One region of the Stenotrophomonas sp. 85239_Sma genome, then DNA from elsewhere that is predicted to be linked to it. Evidence: predicted binding sites of a transcription regulator. Region 1 holds the regulator's gene; the other holds the start of a gene.

Region 1 (7,485 bases):
GTGCGCAAGGAACATGGTCCTGACGCCGTGATCCTGTCCAACCGCCGGATCGAGGAAGGCATCGAGATCGTCGCCGCCGCCAACTACGACGAGAGCGCCGTGCAGCGTGCACTGGAAGCCTCGCGCCGCGACGTGGCCCCGCCGCCGGCACCCAGGCCGCGCACCGCCGCCGACGCGGTGATCGCCGCGGTCACCCGCCGCCGCAGCAGCACCCCGGCGCCGGAACCGGTCGCCGCCACCACCTCGGCCGTCGCCGCCCTCGCCCGTGCCGCCGTCGGTGCCACCGGCCGCACCCTGGACAGCGCCGACGAAATCGTGCCGACCCGCGGCAGCACCGGCTTCGCCGCCACCCTGGCGCGCGCCGCCGTCAACGAACCGGCACTGCCGGAACAGAGTTACGCCCCGTTTGCCGAAGCCATCGTCGCACCGGCGGCCACCAGCGCCACGCCGGCCAACCGCGCCCGCTTCCAGATCGATCCGCCGCACGAGGCGCATCACGAAAGCGCCGCACCGGCCGTTCAGCCACCGCCGCTGCCGACCGCTGCCGTGACCGATGCGCAGCCCGAGATCGCCCGCAGCGAACCGGCAGCGGCCGAAGCCGCCGTCGACGCCAGCCCGGCCCCCATGCTGGCCCCGGCACCGACGCTGACCGTGGTCGCCCAGGACGACGCCGAGATCCGCCAGCTGCGCCAGGAAGTGGCCGGCATGCGCCAGGTGATCGAGCGCGAGATGAACCGCTTCACCGACGAGCGCCTGCGTGGCTGCCCGGTGCGCGCCACCGCGCTGGACCTGATGGACGAATACGGCTTCGATGCCGGCCTGGCCCGCGACGTGGCCATGCAGATCCCGCTGGAGACCGAGGCCCACCGCGGCCGCGGCCTGATGCTGGGGCTGATCTCGCGCAAGCTGCCGATCGCCCCGGTCGACCCGCTGGAAGAAGGCGGTGTGATCGCCCTGGTCGGCCCCACCGGCGCCGGCAAGACCACCACCATCGCCAAGCTGGCCTCGCGCTTCGCCGAGAAGCACGCGCCGCGTGACGTCGCCCTGGTCACCACCGACACCACCCGCATCGGCGCCCGCGAACAGTTGTATGGCTACGGCCGCCAGCTCGGCATCGCCGTGCACGAAGCCAACAGCGGCACCGACCTGGACCAGCTGCTGGAACGCCTGAAGGACTACAAGCTGGTGCTGATCGACACCGCCGGCCTGGGCCCGCGCGACCGCGCCCTGGCTGCCCAGCTGCAGTGGCTGCGCGCCGCCCGCCAGGTGCGCACGCTGCTGGTGCTGCCGGCCAACACCAGCTTCGGCGACATGGACGAGGTGGTCCGCCGCTTCGGTGCGGCCAACCTGCAGGGCCTGGTGCTGAGCAAGCTGGACGAGACCGGCCGCTTCGGCAACGCCCTGTCGGTGGCCGTGGACCACGCCCTGCCGATCACCTGGGTGACCGACGGCCAGGACGTCCCGGAAGACCTGCACCGGGCCAGTGCAGCCAATCTTGTACTTCGCCTTGAAGATTTGCGCCGAGCGGCCGATATGCCCTGCAACCCGGAGTTGAACCATGCCGTCGCGTGAGTACGCCAAGCTGACCAAGACCTTCCCGCTGTCGGCCACCCGCAGCGAGCCGCTGGGCCCTGTGCGCACCATTGCCGTGACCGGCGGCAAGGGCGGCGTGGGCAAGACCAACGTGTCGGCCAACCTGGCCGTGGCGCTGGCCGGCATGGGCAAGCGCACGCTGCTGCTGGACGCCGACCTCGGCCTGGCCAACATCGACGTGATCCTGGGGCTGAACCCCACCTTTACGTTGGCCGACCTGGTTGCCGGCCGCTGCACGCTGGATGACGTCATCGTTGAAGGCCCGAACGGCGTGCTGGTGGTCCCGGCCGCCTCCGGCCGCCGGCACATGGCCGAGCTGGCCCCGGCCGAACATGTCGGCCTGGTCAATGTGTTCTCCGAGCTGGAACGCGAGCTGGACATCATGGTGGTCGATACCGCTGCCGGCATCACCGATGGCGTACTGACCTTCTGCCAGGCCGCGCAGGACACCGTGGTGGTGGTCTGCGATGAGCCGGCCTCGATCACCGACGCCTACGCACTGATCAAGGTGCTGTCGCGCGAGCGCGGCGTGGACCGTATCCAGGTGGTGGCCAACATGGTGCGCGACCCGAACGAGGGTCGCGTGCTGTACGAAAAGTTGACCCGCGTCTGCGAGAAGTTCCTCGCCGATGTCTCGCTGAACTACCTGGGTTGCGTGCCGCAGGATGATTGGCTGCGCCTGTCGGTGCAGCGCCAGCAGCCGGTGGTGAAGGCCTACCCGTCCAGCCCATCGGCGCTGGCCATCACCGAGATCGCACGCCGCACCGCGCGCTGGCAGGCACCGACCGAACCGCGTGGCGGTGTCGAGTTCTTCCTCGAGCGCATTCTCAAACAGCGCGGGGTGGCCGCATGAAAGGCGCAGCCCAGTACAGGGAAGTCCAGCGCTCGGCGGCCAACGAGGTCATCGCCCAGCACTCGGACCTGGTGAGGCGCATCGCCCACCACCTGGCCGCACGCCTGCCGGCCAGCGTCGAAGTCGACGATCTGATCCAGGCCGGCATGATGGGCCTGATCGAAGCCTCGCGCAGCTACGACGCCGACCAGGGCGCCTCGTTCGAAACCTATGCCTCGATCCGCATCCGCGGCTCGATGATCGACGAGATCCGCCGTGGCGACTGGGTGCCGCGCTCGGTGCACCGTCGTGCACGCGACGCCGCCGCCACCATCCGCCGCCTGGAACAGAGCACGGGCCGTGCTGCCAGCGCCACCGAAGTCGCCGCCGCGATGGAGATGCCGCTGCCCGAGTACCTGCGGCTGATGGAAGACGCCGCACGTGGCCAGGTGCTGAGCCTGGAATCGCGCATCGAAGACCAGGGCGAACTGGACACCGTCGCCCAGGGCGGCCCGACCCCGCAGCAGGTCCTGGAGCGCGGCGAATTCGGCCGCGAGCTGGGCAAGGCGATCGGCCACCTGCCCGAGCGCGAACAGCTGGTGCTTTCGCTCTACTACGAGCAGGAGCTGAACCTGAAGGAGATCGGCGCCGTGCTCGGCGTGAGCGAGTCGCGGGTCTGCCAGATCCACGGCCAGGCCGTGCTGCGCCTGCGCGGCCGGCTGAAGATATTCGAGGCCGCCGATGCCGGCCTCGAAGAATGAACATCCCCGAGGCGTCTGCCCCCGGCCGCCCGGAATGAACAACAAAGGAACTCTGCTTTGAACAAGAACATGCGCATCCTGATCGTCGACGATTTCTCGACCATGCGTCGAATCGTCAAGAACCTGCTGGGCGATCTGGGCTTCACCAACACCGCCGAAGCCGAGGACGGGCATGCCGCGCTGTCGCTGCTGCAGAGCCAGTCGTTCGATTTCGTGGTCACCGACTGGAACATGCCGGTGATGACCGGTATCGAGCTGCTCAAGGCGATCCGTGCCGACGCCAAGCTGAAGACCCTGCCGGTGCTGATGGTCACCGCTGAAGCCAAGCGCGAGCAGATCATCGAAGCGGCCCAGAACGGCGTGAACGGTTACATCATCAAGCCGTTCACCGCGCAGACGCTGGAAGAGAAGCTCGGCAAGATCTTCGAACGCCTGGCAGCCAGCGCCTGATGGATACCACGGTCGACAAGAACGCCCTCGCCCTGCGCCTGCAGGAAGCCCTGGACGCACTGGAGTCCGGTGACGAAGCCGCGTGGCGGCAGCGCATCGATGGGCTGGTCGCGCTGCGCACGCAGCCGATGATGAGTGGCCTGTCGCGGCTGGCCCGCGAGCTGGGACAGGCACTGGGTGAACTGCCGACCGTGCCCAGCGAAGCCGGGGAACTGGACGATGCCTGCGCACGGCTGGACCACGTGGTGACGATGACCGAACAGGCCACCCACCGTACCCTGGACCTGGCCGAGGAATGCCGCAGCCTGACCGAACAGCTGCGCGCCGAAGGCCTGCAGCCGGGCCAGGACGCGCAGCTCGAGCGCATCCGCCACAACCTCACCGAGATCGCCCTGACCCAGAGCTACCAGGACCTGACCGGGCAGATCATCCGTCGCGTGGTCGGCATCGTCCGCCGCGTGCACGAAGGCTTCGGCGCGCTCGGCCTGCCGCCGGAACAGCATCGCACCGACCCGGAACTGGCCGGGCCGGCACTGAAGGGACTGGACCGCCACGCGGTCTCGCAGAACGACGCCGACGACCTGTTGTCGGATCTGGGGCTGTAAGCATGAGCGCTGTATCCGACGACATCACTGCCGATTTCATCATCGAGGCACAGGAGATCCTGGATCGCCTCGGCGAACAGCTGGTGTCGCTGGAGCAGGCACCGCAGGACGCCGAACAGCTCAATGCGGTGTTCCGGGGCTACCACACGCTGAAGGGCGGCGCCGGCTTCCTGGGTGTCACCGCCATGGTCGAGCTGTGCCATGCCGCTGAGGAAGCGCTGGGCGCCGCGCGTGCCGGCCAGGCCGTGCTGCAGGCCCATCACTTCGACGCCGCCCAGCAATCGCTGGATTACCTGCAGTCGATGCTGGATGCGGTGTCTTCCGGCACCGAGCCGGGCTATGCGCCGCCGGACCTGATCGCTCAGTTCGACGTGCATGGCAGTGCTGTGGCCGCACCCGCCGCCGCAGCAGCACCCGCTGCGGGTGGCAGCGACCTGATTACCGACGACGAATTCGAAGCGCTGCTCGACCAGCTGCACGGCGGCAACGCACCGACCGCAGTGGCGCCGGCAAGGAAGGCCGACGACGGGCTGATCAGCGAAGACGAGTTCGAAGCCCTGCTCGACCAGCTGCATGGTGGCGCCGCACCCGGCGCCAAGCCCGTGGCTGCGGTGGCGCCGGCACCGATCGCCGCCCCGCGCCCGGTGGCCGCACCGGCACCGGCACCGGCGGCCAAGCCGGCCGCCAAGCCGCTGGCCGAAGCCGAACACACCGTGCGCGTGGACACCAAGCGCCTGGATGCGATCGTCAACCTGATCGGCGAACTGGTGCTGTCGCGCAACCGGCTCAAGACCCTGCGTGCACGCCTGCGCGACGAGGAGCTGGACCGTGCGGTGTCCACCCTCGACATCGCCACCGCGCGCCTGCAGTCAGCGGTGATGCGCACCCGCATGCAGCCGGTGGGCAAGGTGTTCTCGCGCTTCCCCAAGGTCGCCCGCGACGTCGCCCGCTCGCTGAAGAAGGAAGTGGACCTGGAGCTGATCGGCGCCGAGACCGAGCTCGACCGCAACCTGGTCGAAGCGCTGGCCGACCCGCTGGTGCACCTGGTCCGCAACGCCATCGACCATGGCGTGGAAATGCCCGACCTGCGCGAAGCACAAGGCAAGCCGCGGATGGGCCATGTGCGGCTGTCGGCACAGCAGGAAGGTGACTACGTCAGCATCGAGGTGCAGGACGATGGTGCCGGCATCGATCCGGAAAAGCTGCGCGCGAAGGCACGCGAGAAGGGCCTGATCGATCCGGAAGCGGCTGCCCGCCTGAGCAGCGAGGAGTGCCTGCACCTGGTGTTCCTGCCCGGCTTCTCGACCAAGCAGCAGGTCACGGATATTTCCGGCCGCGGCGTTGGCATGGACGTGGTGCAGTCGCGCATCCGCGAACTCAGCGGCCAGATCCAGATCCAGTCGGAGCTGGGCCGCGGCAGCCGCTTCCTGATCCGCGTGCCGCTCACCCTGGCGATCCTGCCGACCCTGCTGGTGCAGGCCGGCGAGGACGTCTACGCGCTGCCGCTGGCGCGCGTGATGGAAGTGCTGCACGCACCGCGCACCTCGCTGGGCTGGTTCGATGGCCGCGCCGTGCTCGATCGCCGTTCGCACACGCTGCCGCTGGTCGATCTGCGCCAGTGGCTGGATGTGACGCCTGCTGCGTCGACCCTGCTGACGATCGTGGTGCTGCAGGCCGGCGAAGCGCGCTTCGGCCTGGTGGTGGACCAGGTGCGTGGGCGCGAGGAAGTGGTCATCAAGCCACTGCCGAAAGCGCTGCGCGGCCTGCGCGGTTATGCCGGTGCAACCTTGATCGGCGATGGTCGCATGGCCCTGATCCTGGATGTCGATGGCCTGCGCAGCCCGCACGATTGACCCGTTTGCTGAACCCGAAAAACTGTGAAGTCGCACCAGTAGCCCGTACCGGTGTCTCAAGTCCCATTCATACAAGCCGATACCGGATCCATGGATAGACTCAGCCTCATTGGACTCTTTCTCGCCCTGGCCTCGCTGGTCGGCGGCAGCATCCTCAAGGGCGCCGGCCTGGCGTCGTTGTGGTCGCCTGCGGCGTTCGTGATCGTCATCGTCGGCACTGTTGCCGCGATCCTGCTGCATACCTCGCCGGCGGTGTTCAAGCATGCGTTCAAGATCGTGCGCTGGGTGGTTCGCCCGCCCCACAGTGATCGCCGCGAGCTGATCCAGCAGATCGTCGAGTGGAGCAACATCGCCCGCCGCCAGGGCCTGCTGGGCCTGGAATCGCAGGTGGAAGCACAGCAGGACCCGTTCCTGCGCAAGGGCCTGCAGCTGCTGGTGGACGGCGTCGAGCCCGAATCGATGCGGCACATGCTGGAAATCGAACTGGGCAGCCAGGAACACCAGGACCAGGCCGGCGCCAAGGTGTTCGAGGCGATGGGCATCTATGCACCGACGCTGGGCATCATCGGCGCCGTGCTGGGCCTGATCGCGGTGATGAAGAACCTGGCCGACCCGAGCAAGCTCGGCCACGGCATCGCCGCCGCGTTCACCGCAACGATCTATGGCATCGCCTCGGCCAACCTGCTGTTCCTGCCGATCGCCGCCAAGCTCAAGAGTGTGATCTCGCACAACACGCGCGACCGCGAAATGGTCATCGAAGGCCTGATCTCGATCGCCCAGGGCGAAAACCCGCGCAACATCGAAACCAACCTTTCCGGCTTCCTGCACTGACATGGCCCGCCGCAAGCACCACGAAGAGCATGCCAACCACGAAGCATGGGCGATCCCCTATGCCGACCTGATGACGCTGCTGCTCGCCTTCTTCGTGGTCATGTACGCAATTTCCTCGGTCAACGAGGGCAAGTACCGGATCATGGCCGACGCACTCACCGATGCCTTCGGTGGCGCGCCGCGCACGATCAATCCGGTGCAGGTCGGCAACAAGCAGGTGCAGGGCGGCGGCTGGGACAGCCCCTCGGTGATCAAGTCCGGCACCAAGATCGGTCCGTCCGCACCGGCACCCTCGCACGACCCGACCCTGCTGCCGTCGATGGCCTCGCAGATGCGCATGCCGGTTTCGGTACACAACCAGGAACAGATCGCGCGCGCCGAGCGCCAGCTCAACAGCATCGCCGACCGCCTCACCGCCGCGCTGGCGCCGCTGATCGACCGCGGCATGATCAGCGTGCGCCGCACCGAGCTGTGGATCGAAGTCGAGATCAACAGCGACATCCTGTTCCCCACCGGCTCGGCCGCGCTGGACGTGCACGCGCGGCGAACCCTGGCCAGCC
Region 2 (7,485 bases), 720 kb from region 1:
TTCGATCAGCTGCGAATGGGCTTCACCGGCCTCGAAGCGATGGCGCTCTCCCCACTGGCGCAGTGCGACCAGCAGCGGGAACAGTTCCTGGCCAGCGGCGGTGAGCACGTACTCCTGGTAGGCCGTTCCATCGGAGGCCGGCTGCAGCCGCAGGATGCCGGCCTCGACCAGCCGGCGCAGGCGGTCGCTGAGGATGTTGCGCGCCGCGCCGAGGCTGCGCTGGAAATCACCGAAGCGGGTGATGCCGTCGAACGCGTCGCGGATCACCAGCAATGCCCAGCGGTCACCGAGCAGATCGGCGCTGCGGGCGACGGGGCAGGGGCTGTCGGCGTGCATGCTGGGAATCTCCGAATGTGGTTGCAGTTTAAAACCAATGTCGGTAGCCTGCATCAAGTTTCAAATTGCAACCACATCATGAGTGCCACATCGCTTCCCCGCCCGCTGCAGGTCCTGCTTGCGGTTGCCGCCGGCGCCAGCGTCGCCAACGTCTATTACGCACAGCCACTGTTGGATCAGCTTGCACGTGCCTTTGCGCTGGACCGTGCCGTGGCCGGCGCGGTGCTGGCTGCTACCCAGGTCGGTAGCGTGCTGGCGTTGCTTGGCTTGCTGCCGCTGGCCGATCGTGGTGACCGGCGACGCCTGCTGCGGCTGCAGTTGATGGCGTTGGTGCTGGGCTTGCTGTGGTTGGCATCGGCACGCACGGCGGGCTGGCTGTTGTCGGGCATGCTGCTGGCCGGCCTGCTGGGCACGGCGCTGACCCAGGGCCTGATCGCCTACACCGCCATGCTGGCACCGCCCGAGCAGCGCGGTCGCGTGGTCGGTGTGGTGCAGGGCGGTGTGTTCATCGGCCTGCTGTTGGCGCGCGTGGTATCGGGTGCGGTCGCAGCCACCATCGGCTGGCGGGCGGTCTACCTGCTGTCGGCAGCGGTGATGGGGGCCTTGGCGGTGCTGTTGTGGCGGCGCCTGCCGGCGGTGCCGGTACCGGTGCTACCACCGCGTTGGCGCGAACTGCTGGGTTCGATGCTGGGCATGCTGCGCCGGGACCGCACGCTGCGCGAGCGTGGGCCGCTGGCTCTGTTGTTGTTTGCTGGCCTCAACGTGTTCTGGGCGGCGGCGCCGCTGCCGTTGTCGGCGCCTCCTTTGCAGTGGTCCACCGCGGCCATCGGTGCGCTCGGCCTGGCCGGCGTAGTGGGCGCATTGATGGCGGCGCGGGTCGGGCACTGGATGGACCGCGGTTTCACTGGTCGGGTCAGCCTTGGCGCGTTACTGCTGATGCTTGCCGCGTGGTGGCCGCTGCTGGGCCTGTCGCAGTCGCTGTCGTTGCTGCTGCTGGGCGTCATCGTGCTCGACCTTGGTGGGCAGGCACTGCACGTATCGAACCAGGCGCTGCTGCTGCGTGCACCGGCAGAACAGCATGGGCGCCTGGTGGCGCTGTACATGCTGTTCTATGCGGTGGGCAGTGGTGCTGGTGCGGCTGCCGGGCCCTGGATGCAGGCCCGGCATGGCTGGCCCGCGGTGTGCCTGCTGGGCGCCGGCATCGCGGCGCTGGCGTTGCTGTGGTGGGCGGGGTGGCGGGTGGTGGCGGTGGCGGTGACAGCACCCGCCACCTGTATCGGTAGAGCCGGCTGTCGGTAGCGTCGGCATGCCGTCAACGCTGCAGTGCGCGCCGTCCCGGGGCTTCCTGCAGGTCCGCACTGGCCACCACCACGCGGTTGCGGCCGCTGCGCTTGGCCTCGTACATCGCTGCGTCGGCACGTGCCATCAGCCGCTCGTAGTCCGGATGGCCGTCATGGCCGGCCACGCCGATGCTGGCAGTCAGCGACAGAACCTGGCCGTTGGCCAATGCCACCGGCGACTGTGCGATCTGCCGGCGCAGGCTTTCGGCGATCACCGAGGCCTGCGACTCGCTGGCCGCGACCAGCACCACTACGAACTCCTCGCCGCCGTAGCGGAACAGGTAGTCGCTGCCGCGCGTGAGTTGGCCGAGCAGGCCGGCGACGTGCTGCAACGCGCGGTCGCCGGCATCGTGGCCGTGGCCGTCGTTGATCGCCTTGAAGTGATCCAGGTCGAGCAGCAGCAGCGAGAACGGTGTGCGGTTGCGCGTGGCCAGTTCGATCTCACGGCGCAGCACCGTTGGCAGGAAGCGGCGGTTGAGCAGGTTGGTCAGTGCATCGCTGCCGGCATCCAGTTCACCGATGCGCTCGAACAGCAGCGTCATCAGGGTGCGGATGGCGGCCAGGTCCTCGCGGATGGCCGGCAGCACCGCCAGGCGCTGCGCCGGGGCATCGTTGCTTGCCCGCTGCAGGTTGGTGTCGATGCGGGCCATCAGCTGGCCGACCTGCCGGGTCTCGCTGCTCTCGCCGAAACTGGGGATGCCCTTGTGGGTGAACCACAGGCCGAATTCCGAGGTGGCCAGGCTGGCGCTGTCGCTGGCCTGCACATGACCGGCCAACGCGTAGAGCAGGGCGTTCTCCCAGTCCAGCAGCAGTGCCCGCTGGCGCTCGCGCTCGGTGCCGACGTTCTGCACCAGTGAGAACAGCCGGTACGCAGCATCGGCACGGGTGGAGCGCTCGCGGGCATGGGTGTAGGCCAGGGTCATGCCTTCCATGGCGATGTCCATGATCGCGCTGAGGCAGTCGATGGCGGCGAATGCGGTAGCGCTGTCGGGCGCATCATCGCGCAGGCGCACGAACAGCTCGTGCTTGAGCACGCGCGCGCCACGGGTCACCAGATCGACCGGAATGCCGACCCGGGCATGCACATCGCCGATCACCCGTTGCGAGGCGACGGTGGCGGCAATGCCGTTGGCATCGGTGGTCAGCAGCTGCACGAGCCAGTGCTGCATGGCTGGCTGCAGGCGCTGCTTGACCTGGTCATGGGACAGGAAACGGCGCGCGCGCGGGTCCTGCAGCAGGACGTCATAGAAGCGCTGGGCCAGTGTGGGGGGCGCGTCGTCGGCGGCCGCGTGCAACAGCGCAGTGGCGGCGGGGCCGGCCTGTTGCAGGCAGTGCTGCCAGGCCTCGGCCAGCGGCTGGCTGGCATCGTCCAGTTGGGGTGGTTCCACGTCGATCTCTGGCTGCGTACGACAAACCACGGGTATCGGCCGCGGTGGCGTGCGGTTGATGGCAGGTAAGCCCGCCAGTTTAAGCGCGATGCAGGGTTGCACGGTGCGCAGAGCACATCGGCGGCACTGCGGCAATGAGTGAACGCATTTGAGAATCACTTGCATTGATGGGACAATGCGCGCACGGATCGGGCCGCAGGTGACTGCGGCGACGCTCCGCCTCCCCCTCGTCGTTGCCTCAAGCCCTTTGCCAGAGGCCCCGTTGCCCTGCCAGAAGGTCCAGATCATGTCTCCTGCCGTTGTCCTTTCGCCGCGCCCGCTGGCGCTCGCCGTTGCCGCCCTGCTGGCGGGCAGCGCCCTGACCGCCCACGCCGAAACCGACGCCACCGATATCGACACGGTGCATGTCACTGCCTCGCAGATTGCCCGCCAGGCACTGGGTACTTCGACCATCACCGCCGAGGACATCGCCAGGCGCCCGCCGGCCAACGACATCGCCGAACTGCTGCGCACCATGCCGGGCGTCAACCTCACCGGCAACAGCGCCTCGGGCCAGTACGGCAACAACCGCCAGATCGACCTGCGTGGCATGGGGCCGGAGAACACGCTGATCCTGGTCGATGGCAAGCGCATCGGTGCGCGGGATGCCGTGCGCATGGGCCGCAGCGGCGAACGCAATACGCGTGGCGATACCAACTGGGTACCGGCGGAAATGATCGAGCGCATCGAAGTGCTGCGCGGCCCTGCAGCGGCGCGCTACGGCTCCGGTGCTTCCGGCGGCGTGGTCAACATCATCACCAAGCGCCCGACCGGCGACCTGACCGGTGCGGTCGACCTATATGGGCTGGTGCCCGAGCACAGCGCCGAAGGCGGCAGCGAGCGCGTCGGCCTGCAGCTCAGTGGGCCGATGACCGATACCTTGTCGTTCCGCCTGTACGGCAATCTCAACAAGACCGACGCCGACTCACTGGACCTCAACCGCCAGTACGCGACCAACCCGAACGCGGTGCCGCCGGCCGGTCGCGAGGGCGTCAAGAACCGCGACGTCAACGCGTTGCTGCGCTGGGACATCACCGCCGACCAGGTGGTGGAGTTCGAAGCCGGCACCAGCCGCCAGGGCAACATCTACGCCGGTGACCGCGCCGTCAGCACCACCGGTACCTCGACCGGAGTCGACCTGGCCGCCTTGGCCGAGGGCGAGGCGGAAACCAACCGCATGTACCGCAACACCGGCGCGATCACCCATCGCGGCCGCTGGGGGGACGTGACCTCGCGGGTAACGGCCGCAGTGGAAGCGGTGAACAACTCGCGCATCAACGAAGGCCTGGCCGGTGGCCCGGAGGGCAGCTTCAACGGCACCGACTGGTCGACCTCGCGCCTGCGCAACTACCAGCTGGATGGCGAAGTGAGTTTCCCGACCACGCTGGGTGGGGCCGAGAACATCTGGACGCTGGGCTTTGAATACCTGGACAGCCGCCTGACCGACCCGTATTCGATGAGCCAGTCCAGCAGCAGTGGCGGCGGCATCCCGGGGCTGTCGGCCGACCGTGCGCGCGGCAAGGCCGATGCGCAGACCACCGCCGTATTCGTGGAAGACAACATCTATCTGGGCGAGCGCTGGATCGTTACCCCGGGCCTGCGTTTCGACCACCACAGCCAGTTCGGCAACAACACCAGCCCCAGCCTCAATGCGCAGTTCCGCATCAACAGCGACTGGGTGGTGAAGGGCGGCATCGCGCGTGCGTTCAAGGCGCCGAACCTGTACCAGTCGAATCCGGACTATCTCTACTACACCCGTGGCAATGGTTGCCCGAATGCACTGCCGAGCCTCGGCGCCGGTTGCTACATGCGTGGCAACGCAGATCTGAAGGCGGAAACCAGCCTGAACAAGGAACTGGGCATCGAGTGGGCACCGCAGAGCGGCTGGCAGGCGTCGCTGACTTACTTCCACAACGACTACAAGGACAAGATCCAGGCCGGCTACGACCAGATCGGCCTGACTGCGGATGGCCGCGGCCGCATCTTCCGCTGGGAGAACGCGCCGAAGGCGATCGTGCAGGGGCTGGAAGGCAACCTGGTGATCCCGCTGCTGGGCGAGCAGGGCAACCGCCTGAAGTGGAGCAACAACTTCACCTACATGGTGGAGAACGAGAACAAGAGCACCGGCCAGCCGCTGTCGGTGATTCCGAAGTACACCGTCAACACGATGCTGGACTGGCAGGCCACCGACAAGCTGTCGCTGCTGCTGACCGGCACCTTCTATGGCAAGCAGAAGCCGGCCACCACCAACATCAACAACGATCCGCGCTGCACTGGCACGTGCGACCCGTCGATCGCGCTGCAGGATCGCGGTGCGTACAACATCTGGGGCGTGAGCGCGCGCTACAAGGTGACCGAGACGGTCAGCTTCGGCTTCGGCGTCAACAACCTGGCCGACAAGCGCCTGTTCCGCGAGGCCAACAGCAGCGATGCGGGCGCGGCGACTTACAACGAGCCGGGCCGCGCGTACTGGGCCAGCCTGCGCTTCGGGTTCTGACCGCACGCGGACGTCGATCCGCTGCGTTCGCCAGGCGTGGCCTGGCGCTACCGGCCACGCTCCGGTAGCGCCGGGCCATGTCCGGTGAGGGACCGCGTGGCCTGCAATGTTATAAACAGCGTAATAGTCTCCCCCGCCAGCACGGCGTAGCCTGCACCGCATCGCAAAGGAGCTGTTGCCATGGGCCACGACCACGATCACCTGCCATCCGAGATCCGTCACGAGAAACCCTTGTGGTGGGCACTCGGCCTGACCTCCACCTTCCTCGTCGTGGAGGTGGTGGGCGCGTTCTGGACCAACAGCCTCGCACTGCTGTCAGACGCCGCGCACATGGCCACCGATGCGCTGGCGCTGATGATCGCGCTAGTCGCGGTGCGGCTGAGTCGGCGCCCGCCGGACGCACGCCGCACCTACGGCTATGCACGTCTGGAAGCGCTGGGCGCAATGATCAACGGCGCCATGCTGTTCGTGGTTGCCGCCTACATCCTGTGGGAGGCGGTCGGGCGCTTCCGCGAGCCGCAGGAGATCGCCTCCTCCGGCATGCTGGTGATCGCCGCCGCAGGCCTGGTCATCAACCTGATCGCGATGCGCCTTCTGCAGGCCGGCAGTGGCGAGAGCCTCAACGTGAAGGGCGCCTACCTGGAAGTGTGGGCGGACATGCTCGGCTCGGTGGCGGTGATTGCCGGTGCGTTGCTGATCAAGTGGACCGGCTGGAAGCCGATCGACCCGATCCTGGCGGTGCTGATCGGTTTGTGGGTACTGCCACGCACCTACGTGCTGATGCGTGAGGCGATCAACGTGCTGCTGGAAGGCGTGCCCAAGGGCATGGACGTGGCCAAGGTGCGCGACAGCCTGTCAGGCCACGCTGCGGTGCTGGACGTGCATGACCTGCACGTGTGGGCGCTGGCCTCCAGCACCCCGGCGCTGACCGCACACATCGTGATGCGCGACGGCACCGATGCCGATGCGCTGCGCCGTGAGCTGGGCGGGCGCCTGCACGATGACTTCGGCATCGAGCACGTGACGCTGCAGATTGAGGCGGACCACTGCGGCGAAGCCTGTGGTGAGCCGGCGCCGGCCAAGGGCGGCGAGCACGAGGGCCATGAAGGCCACGACCATGGCGAGGACGCGCAGGGCCATCGCGGTCACGTGCATCGCTGATTGAATTTGAGGGTCGCGCCGGATGGTGCCCGGCGTGGCTATTCGTCCCGCCGCGAGGCCAGCCGATCCGCCAGCCGGGTCGGCTCCGGCAGCCGGTAACCGCGCAGTGTGCGCTGTACCCAGTCCAGCGCGGTACCGGCACTGACCCGATGGCCACCGGCCACGAACAGCGGCTTGCAGCGTAGCTTGCTGCGCAGCACCCAGCCCAGTTGCTCATCGCCATCCAGCAGCGGCGTATGTGCACCGGCCTCGGCGCCCGGTTCGACGAACCGGCCCACCAGTTTCGACTTGGCCACGCCGATGCTTGGCAGGTCGGTGACCACGCCCAGATGCGCGGCCACGCCCAGCCTGCGCGGATGGCTGATGCCGTGGCCATCGACGAACACCAGGTCCGGCGTGCGCGGCAGCAGCGCCAGCGCGGCCAACAGCGCTGGCAACTCGCGGAAGCTGAGCAGGCCGGGGATGTAGGGCATCACCGTGGCGATGCGCGCGACTTCCTGAGCCACGGGCCGCAGCGTCTTCGCATCCAGCAGCACTGCCGCGGCACGGGTGACGGCGCCATTGTCCTCAAAGCCAACATCCAGCCCGGCCAGCCAGCGCACGTTGCGTGGCAGCCGGTCCTGGCGCTCCACGCGGCCAGCCAGCTGGATCTGCTGCGCGCGGGCAGCGGCGACGCTGCCTTCCCAGCGCCCGGGGTCGATCACCGTATTCATTGGGCACAGCA

What was found. Region 1 encodes FliA, which starts transcription of late flagellar genes. Its sites were predicted from a motif close to TAAAGTTTNNCNNNCNNNGGCCGATAA; they were not measured.
Region 2: a site for FliA is predicted at 3,097-3,123, ahead of ACYKG1_RS06540 (GGDEF domain-containing protein). Genes of this name have one in related genera too.

What each region holds. Positions count from the first base shown of each region.
Region 1 is NZ_CM151163.1:2,101,659-2,109,143, reverse strand. Features, by position in the region: gene flhF (flagellar biosynthesis GTPase FlhF) at 1-1,572, shown strand, start outside; gene ACYKG1_RS09900 (MinD/ParA family ATP-binding protein) at 1,559-2,446, shown strand; gene ACYKG1_RS09895 (RNA polymerase sigma factor FliA) at 2,443-3,186, shown strand; gene cheY (chemotaxis response regulator CheY) at 3,244-3,636, shown strand; gene ACYKG1_RS09885 (protein phosphatase CheZ) at 3,636-4,241, shown strand; gene ACYKG1_RS09880 (chemotaxis protein CheA) at 4,244-6,094, shown strand; gene ACYKG1_RS09875 (flagellar motor protein) at 6,185-6,925, shown strand; gene motD (flagellar motor protein MotD) at 6,927-7,485, shown strand, end outside.
Region 2 is NZ_CM151163.1:1,381,333-1,388,817, forward strand. Features, by position in the region: gene ACYKG1_RS06530 (winged helix-turn-helix transcriptional regulator) at 1-336, opposite strand, end outside; gene ACYKG1_RS06535 (MFS transporter) at 415-1,635, shown strand; gene ACYKG1_RS06540 (GGDEF domain-containing protein) at 1,649-3,064, opposite strand; gene ACYKG1_RS06545 (TonB-dependent siderophore receptor) at 3,351-5,600, shown strand; gene ACYKG1_RS06550 (cation diffusion facilitator family transporter) at 5,781-6,761, shown strand; gene nfi (deoxyribonuclease V) at 6,800-7,474, opposite strand.